3 regions of the Streptosporangium sp. NPDC000239 genome follow, and region 1 is predicted to be linked to each of the others. Evidence: predicted binding sites of a transcription regulator. Region 1 holds the regulator's gene; each other region holds the start of a gene.
The links. Region 1 encodes HrcA, which represses chaperone genes, less so after heat shock. Its sites were predicted from a motif close to TTGGCACTCTCNNNNNGAGAGTGCCAA; they were not measured.
Positions count from the first base shown of each region.

Region 2: a site for HrcA is predicted at 1,250-1,276, ahead of groL (chaperonin GroEL). Genes of this name have one in related genera too.
Region 3: a site for HrcA is predicted at 1,948-1,974, ahead of groES (co-chaperone GroES). Genes of this name have one in related genera too.

Region 1 is NZ_JBEPEI010000001.1:264,563-267,837, forward strand. It holds gene ABT340_RS01110 (DUF3097 domain-containing protein) at 1-132, opposite strand, end outside; gene ABT340_RS01115 (hypothetical protein) at 192-920, opposite strand; gene hrcA (heat-inducible transcriptional repressor HrcA) at 1,116-2,129, shown strand; gene dnaJ (molecular chaperone DnaJ) at 2,142-3,275, shown strand, end outside.
Region 2 is NZ_JBEPEI010000015.1:185,266-188,540, reverse strand. It holds gene thrC (threonine synthase) at 1-175, shown strand, start outside; gene ABT340_RS30575 (MoaD/ThiS family protein) at 197-472, shown strand; gene ABT340_RS30570 (cold-shock protein) at 863-1,063, shown strand; gene groL (chaperonin GroEL) at 1,387-3,012, shown strand; gene ABT340_RS30560 (HelD family protein) at 3,252-3,275, opposite strand, start outside.
Region 3 is NZ_JBEPEI010000023.1:61,571-64,845, reverse strand. It holds gene ABT340_RS36885 (FAD-dependent oxidoreductase) at 1-1,267, opposite strand, end outside; gene ABT340_RS36880 (MarR family transcriptional regulator) at 1,368-1,880, shown strand; gene groES (co-chaperone GroES) at 2,064-2,375, shown strand; gene groL (chaperonin GroEL) at 2,466-3,275, shown strand, end outside.

The sequences.
Region 1 (3,275 bases):
GCAGGCGACCACGGCGCCGCAGAAGCCGCTCTCGGCGTCCTCGACGACCAGGTCGGGCTCGGCGGGGACCTGGGGGATCCTCCCCTTGAGGGGACGACGCCAGTTTCCCGCCAGCACGTCACGCTCGTACATCACCGGCCGTCAGCCACCTCTCGCAGGGGATCACGTGGGACGGTAGCAAAGAGCGGGCCTCACCTGCCGTAGGCTCCGGGCTGTCCCCACTGGGCCGCCGCGGCCGCGGCCTGGCGCTTGCGGGCGCCGCTGCGCTTGACCAGCACGACGATCGTCACGATGACGGCCAGCAGGAACCCGATCCCCGGCACGCCGAACAGCATCAGCGTGCCGCTGATCACCGAGTCGGCCACGATCTCCTTGCCCACGCCGAACTTGGCGTCGACCCCGCCCGAGGTGGTGCAGGTGATCGGGTAGTCGCCCGCCTTGTCCACCCCGATCCGCAGGGCGAGCTCCCACAGCTGCCCGTCGGCGGTGACGGTCTGCTGGAAGCTCGGCCGCTGGAGCTTGACGGTTCCCGGGGCGCCCTCGATCTGGCACTCGAAGTTCGTGCCCTTGGCCGCGGCGACGTAGATGGCGGGCTTGTTCGCCGGGTCGATGCTGACGGTCGTCTTCTGGTCGGGGCCGAAGGAGGAGGTCGGGGCGGCTTCGGTGACCGCGTTGAAGAGACCGCCCGCGAAACCGACGAAGCCAATGATCACGCTCAGCACGAAGAGCAGCCACACGCCGACGATCCAGCCGACGCTGGGCTTCACCTTCGGCGGCGGGCCCTGGGGGGCGCCGTATCCCGGGGGCGGGTAGCCGAAGGAGGGGCCGCCCTGCTGGTACTGCTGTTGCTGCTGGTGGGGCTGGCCGTACGGCTGCTGGGGGGTGCCGTAACCCGAAGGGGATCCGAAATCATTGGACATATACCTAATTGTGGCCCTTACCACTTGGATAGCGATAGCAGCTGACTTGACAATGGCTTGCTCCAGGACCCGCTCCCGCCCATCCTGGTGCCGTGTTATCGCACCCCCCGGGCTGGAGCCGTACACTTGGCACTCGGGAACACCGAGTGCCAGACCTGGCGTTTCCCGTCCGAGCGCAGGTAGGAGGTGAGCACGTTGGTTGACGACCGCAAGCTGGCGGTCCTACGCGCCATCGTCGAGGACTACGTGTCCACCAATGAGCCGGTCGGCTCGAAGGCTCTCGCGGAGCGTCACAACCTGGGTGTGTCCCCCGCGACCATCCGCAACGACATGGCGGTGCTGGAGGAGCAGGGCTACATCGCCCAGCCCCACACCAGCGCGGGCCGGGTGCCGACGGACAAGGGCTACCGGCTGTTCGTCGACCGCCTCTCCCAGGTGAAGCCGCTGTCCGGCGCGGAGAGGAGGGCCATCGAGAGCTTCCTCGCGGGCGCCGTCGACCTCGACGACGTCGTGATGCGCACGGTACGGCTGCTGGCCCAGCTGACCCGTCAGGTCGCCGTGGTCCAGTACCCCACGATCTCCAACTCCAAGGTCCGCCACGTCGAGCTGGTCCCGCTGAACGAGCACCGCCTGATGTTCGTGCTCATCACCAACACCGGGCGGGTCGAGCAGCGCGTGGTGGAGCTGCAGGAGGTCATCGACGACAACCGCGTGGCGCACCTGCGCGCGGTGCTCAACGCCTGCCTGGACGGCTGCGGGCTGGCCAGTGTTCCCGACATGGTCGCCGACCTGCCAGAACGGCTGCCAGCCGAGGACAGGCCCGTCGCGGCCACCATCCTTTCGGTCCTGCTTGAGTCCCTTGTGGACCGGCATGATGAGAAGATCGTTTTCGCCGGGGCCGCCAATCTCGCGGGGGCCGACTTCACCGTCGGGCTCCGCGACGTGCTGGAGGCCCTGGAGGAGCAGGTGGTGCTCATGCGCCTGCTCGGTGAGACCTCGGACCTGTCGGCGCTGACGGTGCGCATCGGCTCGGAGAACCCCTACACGGGTCTCCAGGGCACATCCATCGTCGCCGCCGGATACGGTTCGGGTGGCAAGCAACTGGCCCGGCTCGGTGTGCTGGGTCCGACACGTATGGACTACCCGGTCACGATGGGCGCGGTGCGCGCGGTGGCACGCTACGTCAGCCAGATCCTGGCTGCATCCTAAGAGGTCAACTAAGTGGCTACTAAGAGTGACTACTACGGCACCCTGGGGGTGCGGCGCGACGCCAGCGCGGAGGAGATCAAGAAGGCCTACCGCCGCCTGGCCAGGGAACTGCATCCCGATGTGAACCCCGACCCTGAGACCCAGGAGCGGTTCAAGGACATCACCCAGGCCTACGAGGTGCTGTCCGACCCCAACAAGCGTCAGATGTACGACATGGGCGCCGACCCGTTCTCCTCGGGCGGCGCGGGCGCCGGAGGCTTCGGCGCCGGCTTCCCCTTCAGCGACATCATGGACGCCTTCTTCGGCGCGGCGGGCGGTGGCGCGGGGCGCGGTCCCCGCTCGCGGGCCCGCAGGGGCCGCAACGCCACCATCAGGGTCGAACTCGACCTGCGGGAGGCGGCCTTCGGCACGACCCGCGAGCTGGTGGTCGACACCGCGATCCTGTGCGAGGTCTGCACCGGCTCCGGCGCGGCGGCGGGCACCCACCCCGACACCTGTGACGTCTGCCACGGGCGCGGCGAGGTCTCCCAGGTCACCCGGTCCTTCCTCGGCCAGGTCATGACCTCCCGTCCCTGCCCGCAGTGCGGCGGGTTCGGTTCGATCATCCGCAACCCCTGCCAGGAGTGCTCCGGCGACGGCCGGGTCCGCACCCGGCGGACCATCAAGGTCCGCATCCCCGCGGGAGTCGAGGACGGCACCCACATCCAGCTCGCCGGCGAGGGCGAGATCGGTCCCGGCGGCGGCCCGCCCGGTGACCTGTTCCTGGAGATCGTCGAGCGCCCCCACGAGACGTTCGAGCGCCGCGGCGACGACCTGCACTGCACCGTGCAGATCCCGATGACCGCCGCCGCGCTCGGCACGATCCTGACGCTGGAGACACTCGACGGCGCCGAGGAGCTGGACGTCCGCCCCGGCACCCAGTCCGGGCAGACCATCCCGCTGTACGGCAAGGGCATCCAGCGCCTCAACGAGACCGGCAGGGGAGACCTGCTGATCCACGTCAACGTCGAGACTCCCGCCCGTCTCGACCAGGCTCAGGAGGAGCTCCTGCGCGAGCTGGCCAGGCTCCGCGGCGAGGAACGCCCGCCCGGCAAGTTCGCCCCCGGCCAGCAGGGCTTCTTCTCCCGCCTGCGGGACGCCTTCAAT
Region 2 (3,275 bases), on a different contig from region 1:
CACCGTCGGGGTGCTGCGCAAGCTGGTCGAGTCGGGTCGGCTCGACCCTGACGCGGAGACCGTGGTCCTCAACACAGGTGACGGCCTGAAGACCCTTGACGCGGTCGCTGACCAGGCACGTCCCACCGCTGTCATCCGGCCCTCACTCGACGCGTTCCGCGCTGTCGTCGCCTAGAGCCCTGAAAGGTACTGAATTATGAGTGTTTCTGTACGGATTCCGACGATTCTCCGTACGTACACCGGCGGCGCGGCCGAGGTGAACGGCGAGGGCGGGACCCTGCGTGAGGTTCTGCAGAAGCTCGACGCCGACTTCCCCGGGATCGGTGCCCGTATTCTCGATGAATCGGGCAAGATTCGCCGTTTTGTGAACGTCTATGTCGGTGATGAGGATGTCCGTTTCGCCGACAACCTCGACACGGTGACGCCGTCCGGCGTTCAGGTCTCCATCATTCCGGCGGTCGCCGGAGGCTGATCCCGGCGGAGGCCGCGCGGGGCCCTGGGCGGGCACTGGGCGGCCTTCCGGGGCCCGATGTCGTCCACTGTCATGGAACGGCGCCCCTAGAACACCCTCACGACACCCGCACCGGCCTGGCCGCGTGCGGGTGTCGTCTTTTGTGATGCAAGCTCACATTTTTGCGCGAAGACATAATGTAATATTTAACTAACTAGTAGTGATAGCAAAACTATGTTGGCGTGTTGAATGCGTCCGTAAAGCGGTAGTTTGCTGGTTGACTCTGTTGCCCCACGGGCTCTCACAGGTATGGTCGAGGGCGATCGACGTAGGCGATGTCTCCGCCTCGGAGATTGAGGACCTCGCGAGAGGAATGGGCGACGTCCTCAAGCCCAGTAAGAGGAGTCGGAAGTGGCGCAAGGCACCGTCAAATGGTTCAACGCGGACAAGGGCTACGGCTTCATCGCGGTAGACGGTGGTAAGGATGTTTTCGTCCATTACTCCGCGATCATGATGGATGGCTACCGTGCGCTCGAACAGGGCCAGAGGGTCGAGTTCGAGATCACGCAGGGACAGAAGGGACCTCAGGCGGAATCGGTCCGGACGGTCTGATCTCGTCCTCCGTCAGCTCGTCGGGAACCCGCTGGCGCATCCCGCGGCAGCGCAGTTCGCGCGGATCGCCCTCGGCATGTCGGCCCGGCTCGTCGCTCCCATCGGCGGGCCGGGCCTTCGCCTAAGCTGACACTCAGGTCAAAGGTCCTTGGCTTGCACTCGTCGGGGGAGAGTGCTAAACAGTGGTTAGCACTCCTCATTGGAGAGTGCCAAACCTGGATCGAGACGATGGGGCCCGCCGAACGGAGTCGTGGGCCCGTATGCCGTCGCGGGCGTCGCCTCGGTCTGGTGCAAGCCACCCTGTGTTTGGGAGGTCTAGCCGTATGGCAGCCAAGATGATCTCGTTTGACGAGGACGCCAGGCGCGGTCTCGAGCGTGGCATGAACCAGCTCGCGGACGCTGTCAAGGTGACCCTCGGCCCCAAGGGCCGCAACGTCGTGCTGGAGAAGAAGTGGGGCGCCCCCACGATCACCAACGACGGTGTCTCCATCGCCAAGGAGATCGAGCTTGAGGACCCGTGGGAGAAGATCGGGGCCGAGCTCGTAAAGGAAGTCGCCAAGAAGACCGACGATGTCGCGGGTGACGGCACCACCACGGCCACCGTGCTTGCTCAGGCGCTGGTCCGCGAGGGCCTGCGCAACGTAGCCGCGGGCGCCAACCCCATGTCCCTGAAGAAGGGCATCGAGGCCGCCGTCGAGCGTGTCTCCGAGGAGCTCTCCAAGCTGGCCAAGGACGTGGAGACGAAGGCGCAGATCGCCTCCACGGCCTCCATCTCCGCGGGTGACCCGCAGATCGGCGAGATGATCGCCGAGGCGATGGACAAGGTCGGCAAGGAAGGCGTCATCACCGTCGAGGAGAGCAACACCTTCGGCCTTGAGCTTGAGCTCACCGAGGGCATGCGCTTCGACAAGGGTTACATCTCGCCCTACTTCGTGACCGACCCGGAGCGCATGGAGGCCGTCCTCGACGACCCCTACGTCCTCGTCGTCAACTCCAAGATCTCCGCGAACAAGGACCTGCTCCCGGTCCTCGACAAGGTCGTGCAGGCCGGCAAGCCGCTGCTGATCATCGCCGAGGACATCGAGGGCGAGGCGCTGGCGACCCTGGTCGTCAACAAGATCCGCGGCCTGTTCCGCTCGGTCGCCGTCAAGGCTCCGGGCTTCGGCGACCGCCGCAAGGCCATGCTGGGCGACATCGGCATCCTGACCGGTGCCCAGGTCATCAGCGAGGACCTCGGTCTGAAGCTGGAGTCCACCACGCTCGACCAGCTCGGCCGCGCTCGTCAGGTCATCGTCACCAAGGACGAGACGACGATCGTCGACGGTGCCGGTGACGCCGAGCAGATCGCGGGCCGGGTCAACCAGATCCGTGCCGAGATCGACAACACCGACTCCGACTACGACCGCGAGAAGCTGCAGGAGCGCCTGGCCAAGCTGGCCGGTGGCGTGGCGGTCATCAAGGCCGGTGCGGCGACCGAGGTCGAGCTCAAGGAGCGCAAGCACCGCATCGAGGACGCCGTGCGTAACGCCAAGGCGGCCGTCGAGGAGGGCATCGTGCCCGGCGGTGGCGTGGCGCTGCTGCAGGCCGGCGCCAAGGCGTTCGACAAGCTCGAGCTGGCCGGGGACGAGGCCACCGGTGCGGCGATCGTGCGCAAGGCTCTTGAGGAGCCGCTGAAGCAGATCGCGGTCAACGCCGGCCTTGAGGGCGGCGTCGTGGTGGAGAAGGTGCGCAACCTGACCCCCGGCGAGGGCCTGAACGCCGCCACGGGCGAGTACGTCAACCTGTTCGAGTCGGGCATCATCGACCCGGCGAAGGTGACCCGTTCGGCGCTGCAGAACGCCGCCTCGATCGCGGCGCTGTTCCTGACGACCGAGGCCGTCATCGCCGAGAAGCCCGAGAAGGCCGGTGCCGCTCCCGCCGTTCCCGGCGGCGGCGACATGGACTTCTAGTCCGGAGCTTTCCCAAAAGAGGCGACCCCGAGGTGTCGGGGTCGCCCCTTTTTGTTTTCCACCCGATTTCTCACCGGCCCGTAAGGCGGGCCTTTCCGGTCGGCCAGGTGTTTTACCCGGGCCGGGCGTGCGTTTCACGGCCGCCGCGTTCGGAGACCGGACGTTTCCGGCCGCCAGGGCCTTCGGGAGGGGTGGCCTTTTCGGCCGGACGGACTTTCACGGCACGCCGGGGGAACCGGTCAGCGGAGCTGGGCGGGCAGGTC
Region 3 (3,275 bases), on a different contig from region 1:
CGCGGAAGAACGTCCGGTTGGCCGCCAGGACCGCCCGGCCGACGACCGGCCTGTGCAGCAGGTCGTCGCCGTTGGTGCCGTTCTGGGCGAGGGAGTCGGCGACGCGGGCGAAGCCGTACGGGATCATCTCCGCCTCGTAGGCGGCGACGGCGTCCAGCAGCGGGGCGCCGTCACGGACGGTGATGAGCCGCCTGGTCAGGAGCATCGCGTCGCGCAGGGCGGTGTTGGCGCCGACGCCCCGCCCGGGGGTCATGGTGTGCACGGCGTCGCCGAGCAGGGTGACGTTGGTGGTCTCCCACGGGTCCACCGGCTCGGAGGTGCGGATGGCGATGGGGAAGCAGCTGCCCGGGTCGGCGGCCCGGAACAGCGCGCGCAGGTCCGGATGCCAATTGGGCGTCATGTCCAGGACCACCCGTTTGAGGTCCTCGCCGCGCAGGTCCATCACCCCGGGCGGGAACCTGCGGGCCGAGGCGGAGAAGCCCCAGTTGATGTAGTCGCGGGTGTTGTCGTACAGCAGGCCGGGCCAGCGCGCGATCAGCTCCGCGTCGTTGCCGCCGACGCCGTGCTTGACCTCGCCGTCGCGGTCCCACTTGAACTCCATGACGTGCCAGATGCAGAACTGGCCCTTCGGGGCGAAGGTGGCGGAGATCCCGTTGAAGACCTCCTCGGGCAGCAGCGCCCTGGTCTCCGGGGTCACCGCGACCTTGGCGGAGACCGCGATCACCCCGGTGTCCCTGACCTTCGCGTGCGGGAGGTACTGCCTGCGGACCCTGGAGCCGGTGCCGTCGGCGGCGACGAGCAGGTCGCCGGTGGCCGAGGTGCCGTCGTCGAAGAAGGCGGTCACGGTGCCGTCGGCGCCGTGCTCGTAGTGGGTGAAGGTCTTGCCGAAGCGCACGACGTCGTCCATCCCGGTGAGCAGCACCTGGCGCAGGGTCATCCGGGAGACCGAGCGTTCGCTGTGGACCGGGTCGGTGCTCTCCGGCAGCCGGAAGGAGGCGACCGTCCTGCGCCGTTCGGTCAGCACGTTGAAGTGGGCGGGCGTCCTGGCGCAGGTGGCGGTGTAGGTGTCGAACAGCTCGGGGGGCAGGCACTCGCGGAGCGCCTGGTTGCCCGTCGGGTCGATGCCGACGCGGTAGCCGTGCACGCCGTCGGCGCGGGTGCGGTCGCGTTCGTAGACCGCGACCGAGATCCCGGCGCGCCGCAGGCCGTGGGCCAGGCACATTCCGCCGGTGCCCGCACCGATGACGATCACGTGGAGAGGGGACACGGGTCTCCCTTGGAGGACGGGTCTGGACAGGGGTGTTCTTCTCGAACGCCATGTATCTTGATGTTCGAGGCATATTTAGCTTGATGGTCGAGAGGCTTGAATGTCAAGGGAAAATGGTCCCGCGCATGGGGACGGCGCTCTCAGGGCGGAGCTGGGGCAGGAGGTCCAGGCGGGTCAGACGGCCGTCGACGCCTTCGACGAGGCGGTCGCGATCCACCTCGGGGTGAACAGGACCGACCTGCGCTGCCTGGAGATCCTGGTGCGCGAGGGGTCTGAGGGGAACGTCACACCCAGCGTCCTCGGGACGGGCCTGGGGCTCACCACGGGCAGCGTCACCGCGATGCTCGACCGCCTCGAACGGGCCGGATACCTGACGCGCTCCCCCGATCCCGGGGACCGCAGGAAGGTGGTCGTGCGCGCCACCCCCGAGACCCTCGCGAAGGTCGAGGAGCTGTACGGTCCCGTCGTCGAACGGGGGAGGCGGCTGATCTCGGGTTACTCCGACGAGGAGATCCGTTTCGTGCTGGGTTTCCTGCGCGGTTCGCGGGAGCTGTACGAGACCGAGATCGCGCGGGTCAGAGGCCTGCCCGCGGCGGGGCGGCGCAGGGTTTGAGGTTCGCGTACCCAGTGCGGAGGCGGTTCGTGTTGACTGTCAAGGCCTCCTTGCATACTGTTCCGTATTGGCACTCTCCCGGTGAGAGTGCCAAACATACGCGACGAGGCAGGTCTGACACCCGCGACGGCAGACCGCTGGTCGCCTCTTCTAGATCATTCAAATCTGAAGGGGAGGTCCGACGTGACGACCGCCACCAAGGTTCCCGTTAAGCCGCTCGGCGACCGCATCGTGGTCCAGCCGCTTGAGGCCGAGCAGACCACTGCTTCCGGTCTCGTCATCCCGGACACCGCCAAGGAGAAGCCGCAGGAGGGCAAGGTCCTCGCTGTCGGCCCTGGCAACTGGGACGAGGACGGCGACAAGCGCATTCCGCTCGACGTCAAGGAGGGCGACGTCGTCCTCTACAGCAAGTACGGCGGCACCGAGGTGAAGTACGGCGGCGAGGAGTACCTCGTGCTCTCCGCCCGTGACGTGCTCGCCATCATCGAGAAGTAACCGACACTTCGCAGAGATGACGTATCGAGCCCCGGGTCGCGCGAGCGCCCGGGGCTTTGATGCGCCGACGTGCTTTCAGAGAGGACCACAATGCCCAAGATCCTGTCCTTCGAGGAGGACGCGCGCCGCGCTCTTGAGCGTGGTGTCAACGCCCTCGCCGACGCGGTCAAGGTGACCCTCGGCCCCCGTGGCCGCAATGTCGTCATCGACAAGAAGTTCGGCGCGCCGACCATCACCAACGACGGTGTCACCATCGCGCGTGAGGTCGAGCTGGAGAAGCCGTACGAGAACCTCGGCGCCCAGCTCGCCAAGGAGGTCGCGACCAAGACCAACGACGTCGCCGGTGACGGCACGACCACCGCGACCGTTCTCGCCCAGGCGATGGTCCGCGAGGGCCTGCGCAACGTCGCGGCCGGCGCCCAGCCGCTGTCCCTCAAGCGCGGCATCGACCTGGCCGCCAAGGCCGTCAGCGACAAGCTGATCGACTCGGCCAGGCCGGTCGAGGACAAGAAGGAGATCGCCCACGTGGCGACGATCTCCGCGCAGGACGCCAAGATCGGTGAGCTGATCGCCGAGGCGTTCGACAAGGTCGGCAAGGACGGCGTCATCACCGTCGAAGAGTCCAACACCATGGGCCTCGAACTGGAGTTCACCGAGGGTCTCCAGTTCGACAAGGGTTACCTTTCGCCCTACATGGTGACCGACCAGGAGCGGATGGAGGCGGTTCTCGAAGACCCCTACATCCTGATCAACCAGAACAAGATCGCTTCGGTCGCGGACTTCCTGCCGCTGCTGGAGAAGGTCGCGCAGACCAAGAAGGCGCTGCTCGTCATCGCCGAGGACGTCGAGGGCGAGGCCCTGGCCGTCCTGGTCACCAACAAGATCCGCGGCACCTTCACC